Regions from separate parts of the Amycolatopsis sp. NPDC004772 genome, predicted to be linked through region 2. Evidence: predicted binding sites of a transcription regulator. Region 2 holds the regulator's gene; the other holds the start of a gene.
The links. Region 2 encodes HspR, which represses chaperone genes until heat shock. Its sites were predicted from a motif close to ANNTTGAGTNNNNNNNACTCAANNT; they were not measured.
Positions count from the first base shown of each region.

Region 1: lon (endopeptidase La) is a predicted target of HspR. The motif match lies at 3,275-3,299, and genes of this name have one in related genera.

Region 1 covers NZ_JBSGBK010000008.1:105,929-113,934, forward strand. The annotation lists gene ACWEF6_RS07640 (putative bifunctional diguanylate cyclase/phosphodiesterase) at 1-1,112, opposite strand, end outside; gene ACWEF6_RS07645 (GNAT family N-acetyltransferase) at 1,350-2,288, shown strand; gene ACWEF6_RS07650 (SAM-dependent methyltransferase) at 2,359-3,213, shown strand; gene lon (endopeptidase La) at 3,314-5,716, shown strand; partial or broken gene ACWEF6_RS07660 (AAA family ATPase) at 6,127-6,870, opposite strand; gene ACWEF6_RS07665 (NAD(P)-dependent oxidoreductase) at 7,381-7,830, shown strand; tRNA gene ACWEF6_RS07670 (tRNA-Tyr) at 7,995-8,006, opposite strand, start outside.
Region 2 covers NZ_JBSGBK010000047.1:48,904-56,909, reverse strand. The annotation lists gene ACWEF6_RS25970 (globin domain-containing protein) at 1-288, shown strand, start outside; gene ACWEF6_RS25965 (globin domain-containing protein) at 635-1,738, shown strand; gene ACWEF6_RS25960 (lytic polysaccharide monooxygenase) at 1,944-2,696, shown strand; gene ACWEF6_RS25955 (DUF305 domain-containing protein) at 2,693-3,217, shown strand; gene ACWEF6_RS25950 (heat shock protein transcriptional repressor HspR) at 3,502-3,927, opposite strand; gene dnaJ (molecular chaperone DnaJ) at 3,933-5,102, opposite strand; gene grpE (nucleotide exchange factor GrpE) at 5,133-5,831, opposite strand; gene dnaK (molecular chaperone DnaK) at 5,828-7,699, opposite strand; gene ACWEF6_RS25930 (alpha/beta hydrolase) at 7,930-8,006, opposite strand, start outside.

The DNA.
Region 1 (8,006 bases), on a different contig from region 2:
CGGACGTCGGGGTTGGCCTCGGTGATCCGGAAGTGCCGGACGTGCGCGCCGGGCAGGCGCAGCAGCGGGTCGTCGGCGGCGGGTTCGGCGGCCGGCAGGTCGTCGCCCGCGACCACGACCCGCATGGTGTCCTTCGGTTCCAGCCGCAGCCGCAGCACGACGCGGCCGGCGGCGAGCTGGTCCTTGATGCGCTCGGCGATGGTCGCCCACTCGCGGACGTCGACGCCGCCGACGAGCTCGTCGGCGCGGCTGGCCGGGCGCGCAGCGGCCTGCTGGCCCGAGCGGGCCACCATCAGGCTGACGTCGGAGAGCGCCTCCATGTCCCGCTGCTCGCGCAGCAGGTCGGAGTACGCCCAGTACAGCGCGGTCAGGCCGAGGAAGACGGCGAGCACCAGCGGCCACGCCTGGGGCGTGCTGGAGATGACGAGGTAGCCGGAGAGGCCGACGGACGCGTTGACGAAGCCGACGACCAGGATCCGCCCGGTGAGCCGGACGGCGGTGCTGACCCGCATGCGGCGCCGCAGCACGCGGACCGCGGCCAGGGCGAGCAGCGTGCTCACCAGCGGCGCGGTCAGCGTGCCCGCCAGCGCGGCGACCCACGGGATCTTGTCGCCGGTGCCGACGGCGTGCTTGACCAGCCCGGCGACCGCGAAGGCGCCGGTGATCTCGAGCAGGAAGGCGCCTGCGTTGTAGAGGACGCGGCCGGCGACCTTGCGCGCGAGCAGCGTGCCGATGCCGGCGACGAGGTGCGCGGCCAGCACGACTTCGAAGGGCGCGATGAAGAACCCGATGACGAGCGGGATCTCGGTGAACGAGATCGTCCAGGAGATGCCGCTGCGGACGTCGACGTTGATGCCGAGCTGTTCGGCGAGCAGGAAGGCGACCGCGAGCACCGGCGCGATCCACAGCAGCCGGTCGTTCCACTCGAACGGCAGCCACGAGCCGACCGCGAACGCGGCGACGAGCCCGAGGCTCAGGACGGCGAAGGTGTAGACGCGGAACCGGCGTTCGTCGGTGCGGGCTTCGGCGGAGACGGGTGGTGTCCCGGAAGCGGCTCCCGGCCCGGGCTGCGCCTGCGCGACGGCGTCACCGTGGGCGTTGGTGTCCGGCATCCGACCTTCCCTCCCGGCTTGTCCACCGGTGCTGATCCGTGACTTCGGGTGTGGACAAGGGCCATACCGTACCCCGTAGGGCGTACCCGTGTCCCTTTCGAGACAGTAAGAGATCACCCCAGGGTTAACAATGCCTCGAACGCGCTGACCTGCGTGGACCAGAGGGTGAAACGCCGGATGTCCGAACTCTGCCCAGTTCCCTACGCACCAAAAGCCGGGGAGCGCTTCAATGGCTCCATGCACAGCGATGTGATTGCCACCGAGCACGCGGCGCGGCTCGCGGCGGTGGATCCCCTCCTCCCCGGCTCGACCCCCTTCGAAGCAGCGGAAAACGCGGTGGTCCTGGAGGTGGCGACGGGCGGCTCCGCCGCGTCCGGGCTGGCGTCCCGCGTCCAGGTCGACCGCGACGCCCCGAACGCCCCCTGGCGCGCGCTGACCGAACACCGCCTCGACCTCCAGCTGGCCGGCCCGCAGCCGGCGGCCGTCCTCGACGCCCTGCTCACCCGATGGGATGAACATCTGCGCGCGGTCGCCGAGCGCGGCGACACCGAGACGGCGGCGATCGTCCCGCGCGCGAGCCGCGACGCCGCCGGCGCCCGGGAGATGCTGCACCACGGGTTCGCCCCGCTGCGGGTGATCGCGGTCCGCCCCTCGCAGCGGCTGGTCCCGGCGACGCCGCTCGGGACGCCCGGGGTCAAGATCCGCCGCGCCGAGCCCGACGACCTCGAGACCGCCGTCGCGCTCGGCATGGAGCTGCACTCCTACGACGCCCAGTACGGCACGGTGAACTGGCGCACGGGGGTCGAGGAGATCCTGGCCAAGGACCTCGCCGAGCAGCTGAAGCGGCCGGAGCCGCCGTTGTGGATCGCCGAGCTGTACGGCCGTCCGCTCGGCATGGTGAGCGTCCAGCACCCGGGCGAGACCGGCTGGATCAGCGGCCGGGTCGCCGCGTCCCGGGTCGGCTACCTGTCCTCCCTGGCCGTGGCGGAGGCCGCGCGGTCGTCCGGCGTCGGCACGGCGCTGGCGACGCACGCCCACCACGTCCTGGACGAGGAAGGCGCCGACGTCGTCCTGCTGCACCACGCCGCGGCCAACCCGCTGTCGACACCGTTCTGGTACGCGCAGGGCTACCGCCCGCTGTGGACGTACTGGCAGCGTCGACCGGCTGTTCGGTGAACTACTGGTGGATTACCGCGGCTGCCCCGGGCTTATAGGCTGACCTCGCCGCCAGCGAGGGGAGCCTGAAGTGACCGACCAGCGGGATTCCGCGCCGAGAGCGCCCGAGGGTGTCGACACCGAGAAGCCGTCCGCGGCCCGGATCTACGACTGGTACCTGGGCGGTACCCAGAACTGGGCCGTGGACCGCGAGTTCGGCCGGCGCATGGAGCAGCAGTGGCCGCTGGTGCGCCCGGGGTCGAAGCAGAACCGCGAGTTCATGAACCGCGCGGTCCGGGCGGCGCTGCGGGCCGGCATCCGGCAGTTCATCGACCTCGGCTCGGGCGTGCCGACGGCGGGCAACGTGCACGAGGTCGTCGAGGCGGAGCTGCCGGAGGACCACGACGCGAAGGTCGTGTACGTCGATTACGAGCCGGTCGCCGTCGCCCACGCGACGCTGATCCTCGAAGAGGGCATGGCGACCGACTGGGCCGGCATCGTCCAGGCCGACATGCGGAACGCGAAGTCCGTCCTGCGCTCCGAAGAGACGCGCCGGCTGATCGACTTTTCGCAGCCGGTCTGCCTGATCATGGCGGCGGTGCTGCACTTCGTCGGCCCGGACGACGACCCGGAGGGGCTCCTGGCGGCGTACCGCGACGCGCTCGCGCCGGGCAGCTGGCTGGCGATCTCCCAGATGAGCGAAGGCGACGGCGACGGCCCGTACCTGGAGGGGCTGCGCTGGTTCGTCGAGCAGTACCGCAAGACGAGCAATCCGGTCTGGCTGCGCAACCGCGACGAGATCGAGCCCCTGTTCGGCGGCTGGCCGCTCCTGGAGCCAGGCATCGTGCACCTGCCGGACTGGCGGCCGGACCGGAAGATCAATGCCCTGGAAGCGGAGGCCCGGCCCTTCGCTTGGTGCGCCGTGGCGGCGAAGCCAGGCCGCTGACCTGCGGTTTCCGCGATCGCTGTGGGCGAACGCACCATCGGAAACAAACACACCCATCGGAGAGTTGAGCTAGGCAGACTCAACTATCCGAGGAGTGCACATGTCCGACACCCGCCTCCTGCCCGTGCTCCCGCTCGATGACGACGTCGTGCTGCCGGGCATGGTCGTCCCGCTCGACCTGACCGACACCGAGACGCGGGCCGCGGTGGAGTCCGCCCAGGCCAAGACGCCGAGCCAGGCGTCCTTCCCCGGCATCCGCTCGGCTGCGCCCGCCAAGGCCGAAGTCCTCATCGTCCCGCGCGTCCACGGCGAGTACGCCGAATTCGGCACCGTCGCGACGGTCGAGCGCATCGGCCGCGTGCCCGGCGGCAAGGCCGCCGTCCTGCTGCGCGGTACGGCCCGCGCGGTCGTCGGCCGGATCGCCGACGGTCCCGGCGCCGCCCGCTGGGTGCACGCCGAGGACGCCCCCGAGACCACGACCGACCAGACCGCCAAGCTCGCGGCCGAGTACAAGGCCGTCGTCATCTCGATCCTCCAGCAGCGCGGCGGCTGGCAGCTGATCGACGCCGTCCAGCAGGTCGAGGACGCCTCCGCGGTCGCCGACCTGTCCGGGAACGCGCCGTACCTGTCCACTGAGCAGAAGCTCGAGCTGCTGTCCACTTTGGACGTCACCGCGCGCCTGGAGAAGGCCCTCGAGTGGAGCAAGGAGCACCTGGCCGAGCTCGAGGTGACCGACACGATCCGCAAGGACGTCGCCGAGGGCATGGAGAAGCAGCAGAAGGAATTCCTGCTGCGCCGCCAGCTCGAAGCGATCCGCAAGGAACTCGGCGAGCTCGACGGCACCGCCGACGAGACGGACTACCGCGCCCGCGTCGAAGGTGCCGAGCTGCCCGACGCCGTCAAGAAGGCCGCACTGGCCGAAGTGGACAAGCTGGACCGCACTTCCGAGCAGTCCCCCGAGGGCGGGTGGATCCGCACCTGGCTGGACACCGTCCTGGAGCTGCCCTGGAACGAGCGCACCGACGACGTCTACGACATCGCGGCCGCGCGTGCGGTGCTCGACGCCGACCACGCGGGCCTCGACGACGTCAAGGAACGCATCATCGAGTACTTGGCCGTCCGCAAGCGGCGCGCGGAATCGGGTCTCGGCCCGGTCGGCGGTCGTCGTTCGGGCGCGGTGCTCGCCCTCGCGGGCCCTCCCGGGGTCGGCAAGACGTCGCTGGGCGAGTCCGTGGCGAAGGCCATGGGCCGCAAGTTCGTCCGCGTGGCGCTCGGCGGCATCCGGGACGAGGCGGAGATCCGCGGCCACCGCCGCACCTACGTCGGCGCACTGCCCGGCCGGATCGTCCGCGCCATCAAGGAAGCCGGCTCGATGAACCCGGTCGTGCTGCTCGACGAGATCGACAAGGTCGGCGCCGACTACCGCGGCGACCCGACCGCGGCCCTGCTCGAAGTGCTGGACCCGGAGCAGAACCACACGTTCCGCGACCACTACCTCGAGGTCGAGCTGGACCTGTCCGACGTCGTGTTCCTGGCCACGGCCAACGCGCTGGAGACCATCCCCGGCCCGCTGCTGGACCGCATGGAGCTCGTCACGCTGGACGGCTACACCGAGCACGAGAAGGTCACCATCGCCCGCGACCACCTGCTCCCGCGCGAGCTGGAGCGGGCCGGCCTGGGCACTGCGGACGTCACGCTGACGGACGCCGCGTTCAGCCGGATCGCCGCCGAGTACACCCGCGAGGCGGGCGTGCGCGACGCGAACCGGACGATCGCCAAGGTGCTGCGGAAGATCGCGACCAAGGTGGCCCTGGAGGAGGTCGCGCTGCCGGTTTCCCTGGACGCGTCCGACCTGGAGACCTACCTGGGCCGCCCGCGGCACATCCCGGAGTCGTCGCTCCCGGCGTCGACCCAGCGCACGGCAACCCCGGGCGTGGCGACCGGCCTGGCGGTGACCGGCGCCGGCGGTGACGTCCTGTACATCGAGGCGTCGCTGGCGGACCAGGAGTCCGGCGCGTCCGGGCTGCAGCTGACCGGCCAGCTCGGCGACGTGATGAAGGAGTCGGTGCAGATCGCGCTGTCCTACCTCCGCTCGCACGGCGCGGAGCTGGAGCTGCCGGTGGGTGACCTCCGCAACCGCGGCATCCACGTCCACGTCCCGGCGGGCGCGGTGCCGAAGGACGGCCCGTCGGCGGGCATCACGATGACGACGGCCCTGGCCTCGCTGCTCTCGGGTCGCGTGGTCCGCGCGGATGTGGCGATGACCGGCGAGGTGTCCCTGACCGGGCGCGTCCTGCCGATCGGCGGCGTGAAGCAGAAGCTGCTGGCCGCACACCGGGCCGGGATGAAGACGGTGATCATCCCCCAGCGCAACGAGCCGGACCTGGACGACGTCCCGGCCGAGGTGCTCTCGCAGCTCGACGTGCACGCGGTGGCGAACGTCCGCGAGGTCCTCGACCTCGCCCTGACCCCGGCTTCGACGCCGGTTTCCCAGGCGGCGTAACCCCGAGCGCCGCCACCCCCGGACGGCCGGTTTCCTTCTCCCCCAAGGGAAACCGGCCGTTCCCCTACGCGGCGCCCCTCCGCGCGGCGACGAGGTAGCCAGCGCTTCGCTTCACGCGGGACCGTCGTTTCCGGACGGTCCCGCCACGACCGGTCCCGCCGCCGGACCAGCCGATCGACCGGCGGCACCGACGCGGTGACGTCGTAGGCGATGACGTCGCCGGGCTGCAGGCCGGCCCGCCATAGCACCTCCCGGACCCGCCTCGGCGTGAGGGCGACGATCCCGGTCCGGCGGGCGCCGTGCCGTCTCGACGGCGGGACGCCGACGGCGCGTTCCAGCGCGCCGAGGATGCGGCAGGAGGGCCCGCCGGGCCGGGTCACCCGGGCGACTTCGCGCAGAGCCCGGGCGGCATCGGTGTACTCGAGCACGCCCATCGCGAGAACGACGTCGAACCGCCGATCGGCATCTCCTGGATGTCCCCGACGGAGAGTTCGACTTCGCCGCCCGCCCGAGCACCGACGGCGTCGACCATGGCCGGCGACTGGTCGCACGCGGTGATCCGGAAGTCGCCGGGCCGCGTGTCGAGCGCGGGTTCGGCGTACTGTACCCGGACCAGCTCCTCGGGGGTGTCCCCGTTGTCCCCGGCGCCTCGGGCGCTGTAGGTGCCGCCGGGCGTCTTGTGCAGCTGTCCCAGACTGCTTGCGGACGTGGGGGATGAGCAAGAACGGGACGCTGTAGTGGTCGGCCAGCTGCTTGAACCGCCCGGCCGCGGCGTAGTCGGCGCTGTAGGCCGACGACCCGGCCGCGTCGGTGCCGCGCATCTTCTCGAAGGTGTCGATGATGACCAGCCAGGCGTGCGGGTTCTCCTCCGGCCACCCGACCAGTACGGCGTCCCGCCGGCGGTCATGGTGGGGCACGCGGTCTCGAGGGCGAGCAGGGGCGCGGCCGCCGGCCGGTGTCCTCCAGCGCGCAGTACGGGACCGGGCCGCGCTCCACCTCGATCGACCCCAACACCGGTCTCCGTTGGCGATCGCGGCGCCCGTGCCGAGCGAAAACCACGACTTGCCCGGCTTCGGCGCACCGGCCAGCAGGTTCAGCCCTTCCGCCAGGAGGCCGGGAACGGCCCACTTCGGCGGCGGGAACTCCTCTCGCATCAGCTCCGCGTCGGTCCACCGGGTGCGGCGGGCGGGCGTGTCGGCACGGCGGCCAGCGGCCGGGGCGTGGTCGTGATCGGTGACTCCGTTCGGACGTAGGTGCGGTGTCCGGTGGGGTGGCAGACTGAGCGCGTGAATCACGGGGGAAACGGCCGTCCAGAAGTACTGACCAAAGGCCAGAGAGCGTTCGTTCTGACATCGGTGATCGTCGGGGGTATCGGAGCCGCCATCTGCGCTCTCGCTGCCGTGATGTCGAGCCGGTGGGCATGGGAGATGTGGCCGATGGCTGCCATTCTGGCGCTGTCGTCAGTCGTACAGTGGTTCCGATACCGGCGAACAAGACCACAGAAATCCTGAGCGTGAACTTCGGCAGCCTGCACATGACATCTTTCAGGACGGCGGCGGCATCGCGTAGCCCGTCTGCTGCTGCCGCGCTGTCACGTCCCCAACCACGGGTATCGGGGAACACATCGCGGCCTACCTCTTATCCCGCAGCTTCTCAACCTCAAGATGGTTCAGCTACCGTCCGCGGGCGTCGACAAGTGGATTGCCGAGGTGCCATCGGATGTCACATTGGCGAGCGCCCCCTTGGTGCGCTTTCAGGATGCGCACACCTGGGTTAAATCAAGTCATGAATTGGAGATCATCACTGCACCTCTTATCGACAAGACGCATGGCCTTGTCGATAAGTATTTCCTTGCCGCAATGGACGATGGGGCCCTTCTCGTAAACGCCGGTCGCGGGCGAATTGTGGTCACGGACGCACTTGTGGCGGAGTTGCAATCGGACCGCCTGCGCGCCGCTTCGAATGTCACCGAGCCCGAACCGCTACCGGATGACCATCCATTGTGGAACTGCACGAACGTGATCATCAGCCCGCATGCCGCACGGACGGTGCCGCGAACCAACCACCCTGGTGTATCAGGTCCAGGTCGACCAGATCGGGGCGTTTATCCGTGACGAGACGCCATCGAACGCGACTTCGGGCCGTTGCCCGGCGCACTCAGCAAGCGGCACGTCCCACGCGCTGCCCACGGATGGCCCACAGATGGCCGCATATGCCGCACACGCGAAGAAGCCCCGCGCCCGGCATATGCCGTGGTCACGGGGCTTCTTCACTGGTGTGGCGGGTGAGG
Region 2 (8,006 bases):
TTCTACGGCGGCGGAGCCCGCGAGGACCTCTACGACCTCGAAGAGCTGCGCGCGCTCGCCGCGACGAACCCCTGGCTGACCGTCACACCGGTCGTCGAGCGCGGCGGCGACGTCCCCGGGTTCGAGCAGGGGACGCTGGCCGAAGCCGTCACGCGGTACGGCTCCTGGCCCGGCCACCACATCCTGGTGTCGGGCTCACCGGCGATGATCCGGGCGACGGTGTCGCGGATGCTGGTCGCGGGCAGTGCGCTGGACCAGATCCAGTACGACCCGTTCACGATCGACTAGTCCCGGCAATCCGCCGTCCGGTGAATGATTTCGTTACGCTTCGGAAATCGGCAACCAGTAACGGATGAATCCGACGCCGTGATCATTTTTACGCTGCGACAGGCGGGGTTGACCGGGCGTACCTGAATTGCTCCGTTCGAGCGGGAACGCGCGGAATCACGCGCATCTGCACGGGAATTCGCCTACAGTCGGGAACCCTCGGGGGCGGCACCGCCACAGCGACGCCGCATGCACGGCGCGAAAGCCTTGGCACGACTGGAGATTACCGTTCCCGATGAGTGCTGAATCCGTGAAGATCTCCACCATGCCCGAGACGTTGCCCGTTTCGGCTGTGGAAGGTCGAGAGATGGCCCGGTTGATTCGTGAAAGTTTTGCGGAGGTCGAATCGAAAGCAGATGAACTGGCGCAGTACTTCTACGGTGCGTTGTTCGTGGTCGCCCCCGATTGCCGGGAGCTGTTCCCGGTGACCATGACGACGCAGCGGAGCAGGCTGCTGCGCGCGCTGGTGTACGTGGTGCAGATGGTCGACCGGCCCGACGAACTGGTCACCTTCCTGGGGCAACTGGGCCGCGACCACCGGAAATTCGCCGTCGTCTCCCGCCACTACGACGCGGTCGGCGTCGCGTTGATCGCCGCGTTGAAACGATTTCTGAAGGAGAAGTGGACCACCGAAGTCGAATCGGCGTGGACGTCGGCCTACGGGCTCATCGCTAAGACGATGCGCGAAGCCGCCCAGGCGGAAACCGGGCCGGCGGCGTGGTCGGCGACCGTGCTCGAACACCGGAAACTCAGCCGCGACGTCGCACTGGTGAAGGTGCGCACCGAAGGCTTGTTGCCGTACCGCGCCGGCGCGTATGTCAGCGTGGAAGTGCCGCAGCGGCCGCGGTTCTGGCGGTACCTTTCGCCGGCGAACGCGCCGCGCGGAGACGGCCAGCTCACCTTCCACGTGCGCGCGGTGCCGGGCGGCTGGGTCAGCGGCAGCATCGTCAACCACACGAAACCGGGCGACGTCTGGCGCCTCGGGCCGTCGATGGGCGTGCTGAACGTGCGCCCGACGTCGACGAAGCGGCGGCTGCTGATGATCGGCGGCGGCACCGGGATCACGCCGTTGCTGTCGATCCTCGACGACCTGTCCCACTGGAAGCGGAACCCGCCGGTGCACCTGTTCTTCGGCGGCCGGCGACCGGAAGACCTGTACGCGCTGGAGGAGCTGCGCCAGCTGGCCGTGACGTCGAAGTGGCTGACGGTTACCCCGGTCACCGAGGAGGGCGCCCTGGCGGGTGGTGACCGCGGCACGCTCGCCCACGCCGTGACGCAGCGTGGCACGTGGCGCAACCACGAGGTGCTCGTGTCCGGTTCGCCGCCGATGATCCAGGCGACCGTGGCGAAGCTGCTGGCCCGGGGGATCGACCTGGAGCGAATATCGTACGACCCGTTCACCCTGGACTGAGCGCCGAAGGGACCTCCGTAGGCGAACGCCTGCAGCAGCCGGCCCCGACCTTCGCAGTGGGCCGAGTGGAGCAGCGAAATCGTCGAACGGCGGTAGTTCGTTGACCGTTGTGCCCGAATCGACTTATGGTCTAGACCACATCTTCCCGGATGTGCTCGTTCGTCCTCCCCTCCGGAACAACGCTGTTCCCCATCGAGGAGCCGAAATGACCTGGAAACGAAAGCTCTTCGCGGCCGCTGCCGGAGCCCTGCTCGCGCCGGTGCTGGTCGTCGTCCTCCCCGCCACCTCCGCGAGCGCCCACGGTTACGTGTCCGACCCGCCCAGCCGGCAGGCCAACTGCGCGGCCGGGAAGGTCCCCAACTGCGGCAGCATCGTCTACGAGCCGCAAAGCGTCGAAGGACCGAAGGGGCTGCGCAGCTGCAACGGCGGCTTGTCGCAGTTCGCCGAGCTGACCGACGAGTCGAAGCCGTGGCCGGCCAAGTCGGTCGGCAGCACGGTGACGTTCAACTGGGTGTTCACCGCCCGGCACTCGACGTCGAACTACGAGTATTACGTCGGTGGCACCCGCGTCGCGGTGTTCAACGGCAACAACCAGCAGCCGCCGCCGACGCTGTCGCACACGGTGAACCTGGCCGGGTATTCGGGCCGGATCAAGGTGCTGGCGATCTGGAACATCGCGGACACGAGCAACGCGTTCTACAGCTGCATCGACCTCCAGGTCGGCGGAGGCGGCACCCCACCGCCGACGACGACCACACCGCCCCCGACCACCACAACCCCGCCCCCCACTACGACGACCACCAAGCCGCCAACGGGCGGAACCTGGTCGGCGGGAACGGCGTACAAGGCGGGCGACGTCGTGACGTACGGCGGCGCAACCTACCGCTGCCTCCAGCCGCACACGGCGATCGCGGGCTGGGAGCCGCCGAACACCCCGGCGCTCTGGCAGCGCCAGTGAGAGTGGTCTTGGCCGTCGTCGCGCTGCTCCTGACCAGCTGCGCGACGACGGCCCCACCCCACCACAACGCGGCCGACGTGATGTTCCTGCAGATGCTGATCCCCCAGAACCAGCAGGGGATAGAGATCGTCCGCCTGGCCGCGGCCCGCCCGGTCCCGGCCGCGTTGAAGGAACTGGCGGCAGCAATCGAGGTGACCCAGCAAACCGAGGTCGACGACATGCGCCGCTGGCTCCGCGAGTGGAACGAGCCGGAGACGGTGGCCCCAGAGGCCCACGCCGCCCACGGCGGGATGAAGATGACATCGCCGGACTTGGTGGGAGCCCTCCGAACGGCGGGCGACGCCGAGTTCACCCGCCGGTTCCTGGACGTCCTGACGGGACAGCAGCAGGCAGCGGTCGAGCTGGCCCAGACGGAGAACGGCCCGAACGGCGGAGCGAACGCCCAGGCACGAGACTTGGCCCGCCGAGTGATCGAGTCCCGGACGGCCGAGGTGAAGCAGCTGCTGAACGTGAAGGCATAGTCCCCGCGGCGCGGCCGCGAGCAGCCGGGAGGGACTGCTCGCGGCCCATCCCGGCCGGGGCTTCGTAGGGACGCTGGCGGCCCGCCGGTGGCGGGCCGGATGCGCGAAGCGGCGGCGAAACTACCGCCGGCGGCGAACTCCGCGCCTCGCACCAGCCAGCCCCGTTTCCACGCTACCGGCAGGCACCGACAGTTTCCGTCTCGGAAGATGCCTGAGCCCGAAGCATCCCCAAGCGCGCGAAAGGCCTCCCCGGTTGCCCGGGGAGGCCTTTGTCGCTCTGGGGGTCAGCGGCGTTTGGGGCGCCAGACCACCATTGCCGTCTGCTGGTTGAGGGGGACCAAGTCTCGGCGGTAGGACGCGTGCGCCGCCGCCGTTGCCTGTTCTGCCGCTACGTAGGCTGCGGCCAGTTCCTCCGTCAGCTCGGTTATGCGGGCTCGGAGCGCGTCCACCTGGTTCTCCAGCTCGATGATGCGCTTGATGCCGGCCAGGTTTACACCGTCCTCCTGCGAGAGGCGTTGGACCTCGCGCAGCAGTGCGATGTCCCGCATCGAGTAGCGGCGGCCGCCGCCGGGGGTGCGGCCGGGGGACACCAGGCCCTGCCGGTCGTACGTGCGCAGCGTCTGCGCGTGCATCCCGGCGAGCTGGGCCGCCACCGAGATGACGAACACCGGGGTCTCCTCGTCCCCTTCCTGGGGAATCCCGCCGAACACCACTCTCACCTACCTTGCAGCAGCTCGGTGATCTCGGGCCGGGGGTCGTGCCCGGCCATCGCCTCGGCGTACGCCTGCAGTGCTTCGCGCGCCTTGTCGTCCAGTTTGGCGGGAATCGCCGCCTGGAGGGTGACGAGCAGGTCACCTTGCGAACCGTCGCGCTTGGCGATGCCCTTGCCGCGCACGCGCAGCACTCGCCCGCTCGCCGTGCCCGGCGGCACCTTGAGCGAGACCTTGGCTTCCAGCGTCGGCACCGTGATCGTGGTGCCGAGCGTCAGCTCCGTGAAGTCCACCGGCACCGTGATCGTCAGGTCAAGCCCCTTGCGCCCGAACAGCGCGTGCGGAGCCACGTGCACCCGGACGTACAGATCGCCCGCCTGCGCCCCGCCCCGGCCCGGCTCGCCCTGGCCGGCCAGGCGGATGCGCTGGTCGTCGTCGACGCCCGGCGGGATCCGGACGGTCAACGTGCGTGTCCTCGTGCTGATGCCTTCGCCGCCGCACTCGGGGCACGGGTCGTCGATGATCGTCCCGCGGCCGCGGCAGTCGCGGCACGGCTCCGAGAACGCGAACGCGCCCTGGCTGCGGCTGACCAGCCCCGACCCGGAACAGGTCGGGCAGGTCCGCGGCGACGTCCCCGGCCGGGCACCGTTGCCGCTGCACGTCGCACAGGTCGCCGGGCTCGACAGCCGCAGCGGCAGGGTCGCGCCCTTGACCGCCTCGACAAAGTCGATCCGGACGTCCGTCTCGACGTCGGCGCCGCGCTGCGGCCGGTTGGCCGTCGCACCCGCCGAAGACCGGCCGCGGCCGAAGATGCCGCCCAGGATGTCGCCGAGCCCGCCGAAACCGCCCTGCTGGCCGGCGCCGGCCTGGCCGAAGATGTCGCCCATGTCGAAGCTGCCGCCACCGCCGCCGCCGGGGAAGTTGAAGCCACCCCCGCCGCCGAACAGGCGCCGCGCCTCGTCGTACTCCTTGCGCTTGCTCGCGTCGGAAAGCACGCCGTAGGCCTCGGAGACCGCCTTGAACTTCTGCTCCGCCTGCGCGTTGCCGGCGTTCGCGTCCGGGTGGTTCTCCTTGGCCAGCTTCCGGTAGGCCTTCTTGATTTCGTCCGCGGTGGCGTCGGAGGAGACGCCCAGTTCACGGTAGAAGTCCTTACCGATCCATTCCCGTGCACTCATCGGGCGTCTCCTCCTCCCACTTGGTTCCTCTTACTGCTGCTGCTCATCGGCTCCGCCGTCGAGTGGCAGCTCGCCACCGACGGACGGGGCCGCACCGGGCTCGTGGTCGGTCACCCCGACCAGCGCGGCCCGCAGTACGCGGTCCCCGAAGCGGTACCCGCGGCGCATGACCACGGTGACCGTCGGGCCCGCCACGTCGGGCGAGGTGTTGTGCTGCACGGCCTCGTGCACGCTCGGGTCGAAGGGCTCGCCCTCGGCGCCGAACGACTCCAGGCCGGCGCGCTGCAGGCCGCTGATCAGCTTGTCGCCGACCGCCTTGAACGCGCCGGTGAGGTCGCCGTGCTGCTCGGCCCGCTCGAGGTCGTCGAGCAGCGGCAGCAGGTCGTTCACCACCGTCGCCTTCGCGCCGATGACGACCGCCTCGCGGTCACGCTCGACGCGCTTGCGGTAATTGGCGTACTCGGCCTGCAGGCGCTGGAGGTCGGCGGTGCGCTCGGCCAGCTCCTTCTCCACGTCGGAGACGACCGACACCGAATCGTCCACAATGGACTCGCCCAGCGAGGGGCCCGCGTGCTCCACGGGCGCCTCGTCGGGGTCCGGCGCGGCGTGGGCCGGACCGGGCGGGCGGACCTGCCCGGTCTGGGGGTCCACCCGACGACGGTCCCGCACGACCACCGGCTCCTCGGGGCCTCGGCCCTGGTTCTCGGATTCGTCGTAGCTGTGGGTCACTTCTTCGGGTCCTCTTCGACGATCTCGGCGTCCACCACGTCATCGGCCTTGGCCTGGCCGCCGGCGGCACCGGCGTCCCCGGCCGCCCCCGCACCCGCAGCGCCCTCGGCGCCCGGCTGAGCGGCGTTCGCGTTGGCGTACAGGGCGGTGCCCAGCTCCTGCGAAGCGGCGTTCAGCTTCTCGATCGCCTCGCGGATCTTGGTCGAGTCCGTGCCCTTGAGCGACTCGTTGGCCTCGTCGATCGCGGACTTGACCTTGCCCTTGAGGTCCTCGGGCAGCTTGTCGTCGTTGTCCTTGACGAACTTCTCGGTCTGGTAGACCAGCGTCTCCGCCTGGTTGCGGGTCTCCGCTTCCTCGCGGCGCTTCTTGTCTTCCTCGGCGTGGGCCTCGGCGTCCTTGACCATGCGCTCGATGTCGTCCTTCGGCAGCGCGGAGCCACCGGTGATCGTCATCGACTGTTCCTTGTTCGTGCCCAGGTCCTTCGCGGTCACGTGCACGATGCCGTTGGCGTCGATGTCGAAGGTGACCTCGATCTGCGGCACGCCACGCGGGGCCGGCGGGAGACCGGTCAGCTCGAACATGCCGAGCTTCTTGTTGTGCGCGGCGATCTCGCGCTCACCCTGGAACACCTGGATCTGCACCGACGGCTGGTTGTCGTCCGCGGTGGAGAAGATCTCCGAGCGCTTGGTCGGGATCGTGGTGTTGCGCTCGATGAGCTTGGTGAAGACACCGCCCTTGGTCTCGATGCCCAGCGACAGCGGGGTCACGTCGAGCAGCAGGACGTCCTTGACCTCGCCCTTCAGCACACCGGCCTGCAGCGCCGCGCCGACCGCGACGACCTCGTCCGGGTTCACGCCCTTGTTCGGCTCGCGGCCGCCGGTCAGCTCCTTGACCAGCTCGGCGACGGCCGGCATGCGCGTGGAACCACCGACGAGCACGACGTGGTCGATGTCGCCGACGGAGATGCCCGCGTCCCGGATGACGTTGTTGAACGGCGCCTTGGTGCGGTCGAGCAGGTCCGAGGTGATCTTCTGGAACTCGGCGCGCGAGAGCGTCTCGTCGAGGAACAGCGGGTTCTTGTCCGCGTCCACGGTGATGTACGGCAGGTTGATGCTGGCCGAGTTCGAGCTGGACAGCTCGATCTTCGCCTTCTCCGCCGCCTCGCGGATGCGCTGCAGCGCCATCTTGTCCTTGGTCAGGTCGATGCCGTTCGTGGCCTTGAACTTGTCGACCAGCCACTTGACGATGCGCTCGTCCCAGTCGTCACCACCGAGGTGGTTGTCACCGGAGGTCGCGCGGACCTCGACGACGCCCTCGCCGATCTCCAGCAGCGAGACGTCGAAGGTGCCACCACCGAGGTCGAAGACCAGGATGGTCTGCTCCTTCTCGCCCTTGTCCAGGCCGTACGCCAGCGCGGCGGCGGTCGGCTCGTTGACGATGCGGAGCACGTTCAGGCCGGCGATCTGGCCGGCTTCCTTGGTGGCCTGCCGCTGGGCGTCCTCGAAGTACGCCGGGACGGTGATCACCGCGTCGGTGATCGTCTCGCCCAGGTACGCCTCGGCGTCGCGCTTCAGCTTCATCAGCACGCGTGCGCTGATTTCCTGGGAGGTGTAGTTCTTCCCGTCGATCTCGGTCTTCCAGTCGGTGCCGATGTGCCGCTTCACGGACCGGATCGTCCGGTCGACGTTCGTGACGGCCTGGTTCTTCGCCGGCTGGCCGGTCAGCACTTCGCCGTTCTTGGCGAAGGCGACGATCGAAGGGGTGGTCCGGGAGCCTTCCGAGTTGGCGATGACCGTCGGCTCGCCGCCCTCAAGGACGGCGACGACCGAGTTGGTCGTGCCGAGGTCGATGCCGACCGCTCGCGCCATGGTGCTTCCTCCTGTGTACGGCTGCTATGTTCGTGACCTGCAGGTTCGTTCTCGCCTTGAGCGAGGCCCTGGCAAGTTTTATCGGGCCTTCGCGCACCCCGTCAAGCCGGACTTGAGTCGACTGCGCTCAACCTCTGTACCCAGCCTAACGAGGCGGCTCGGGTTCTTGTTCCCGGGTCCGGCGACCGAGTGTGCCCGGATCGGCTGTGACACCGCTCACGGTCGACGGCTCACCGGCACACCGCCCCGCGACCGGGGACGATCCCGTCGACCAGGTACGCCACCTCGGCCGCCCGCGCGCAGGCGG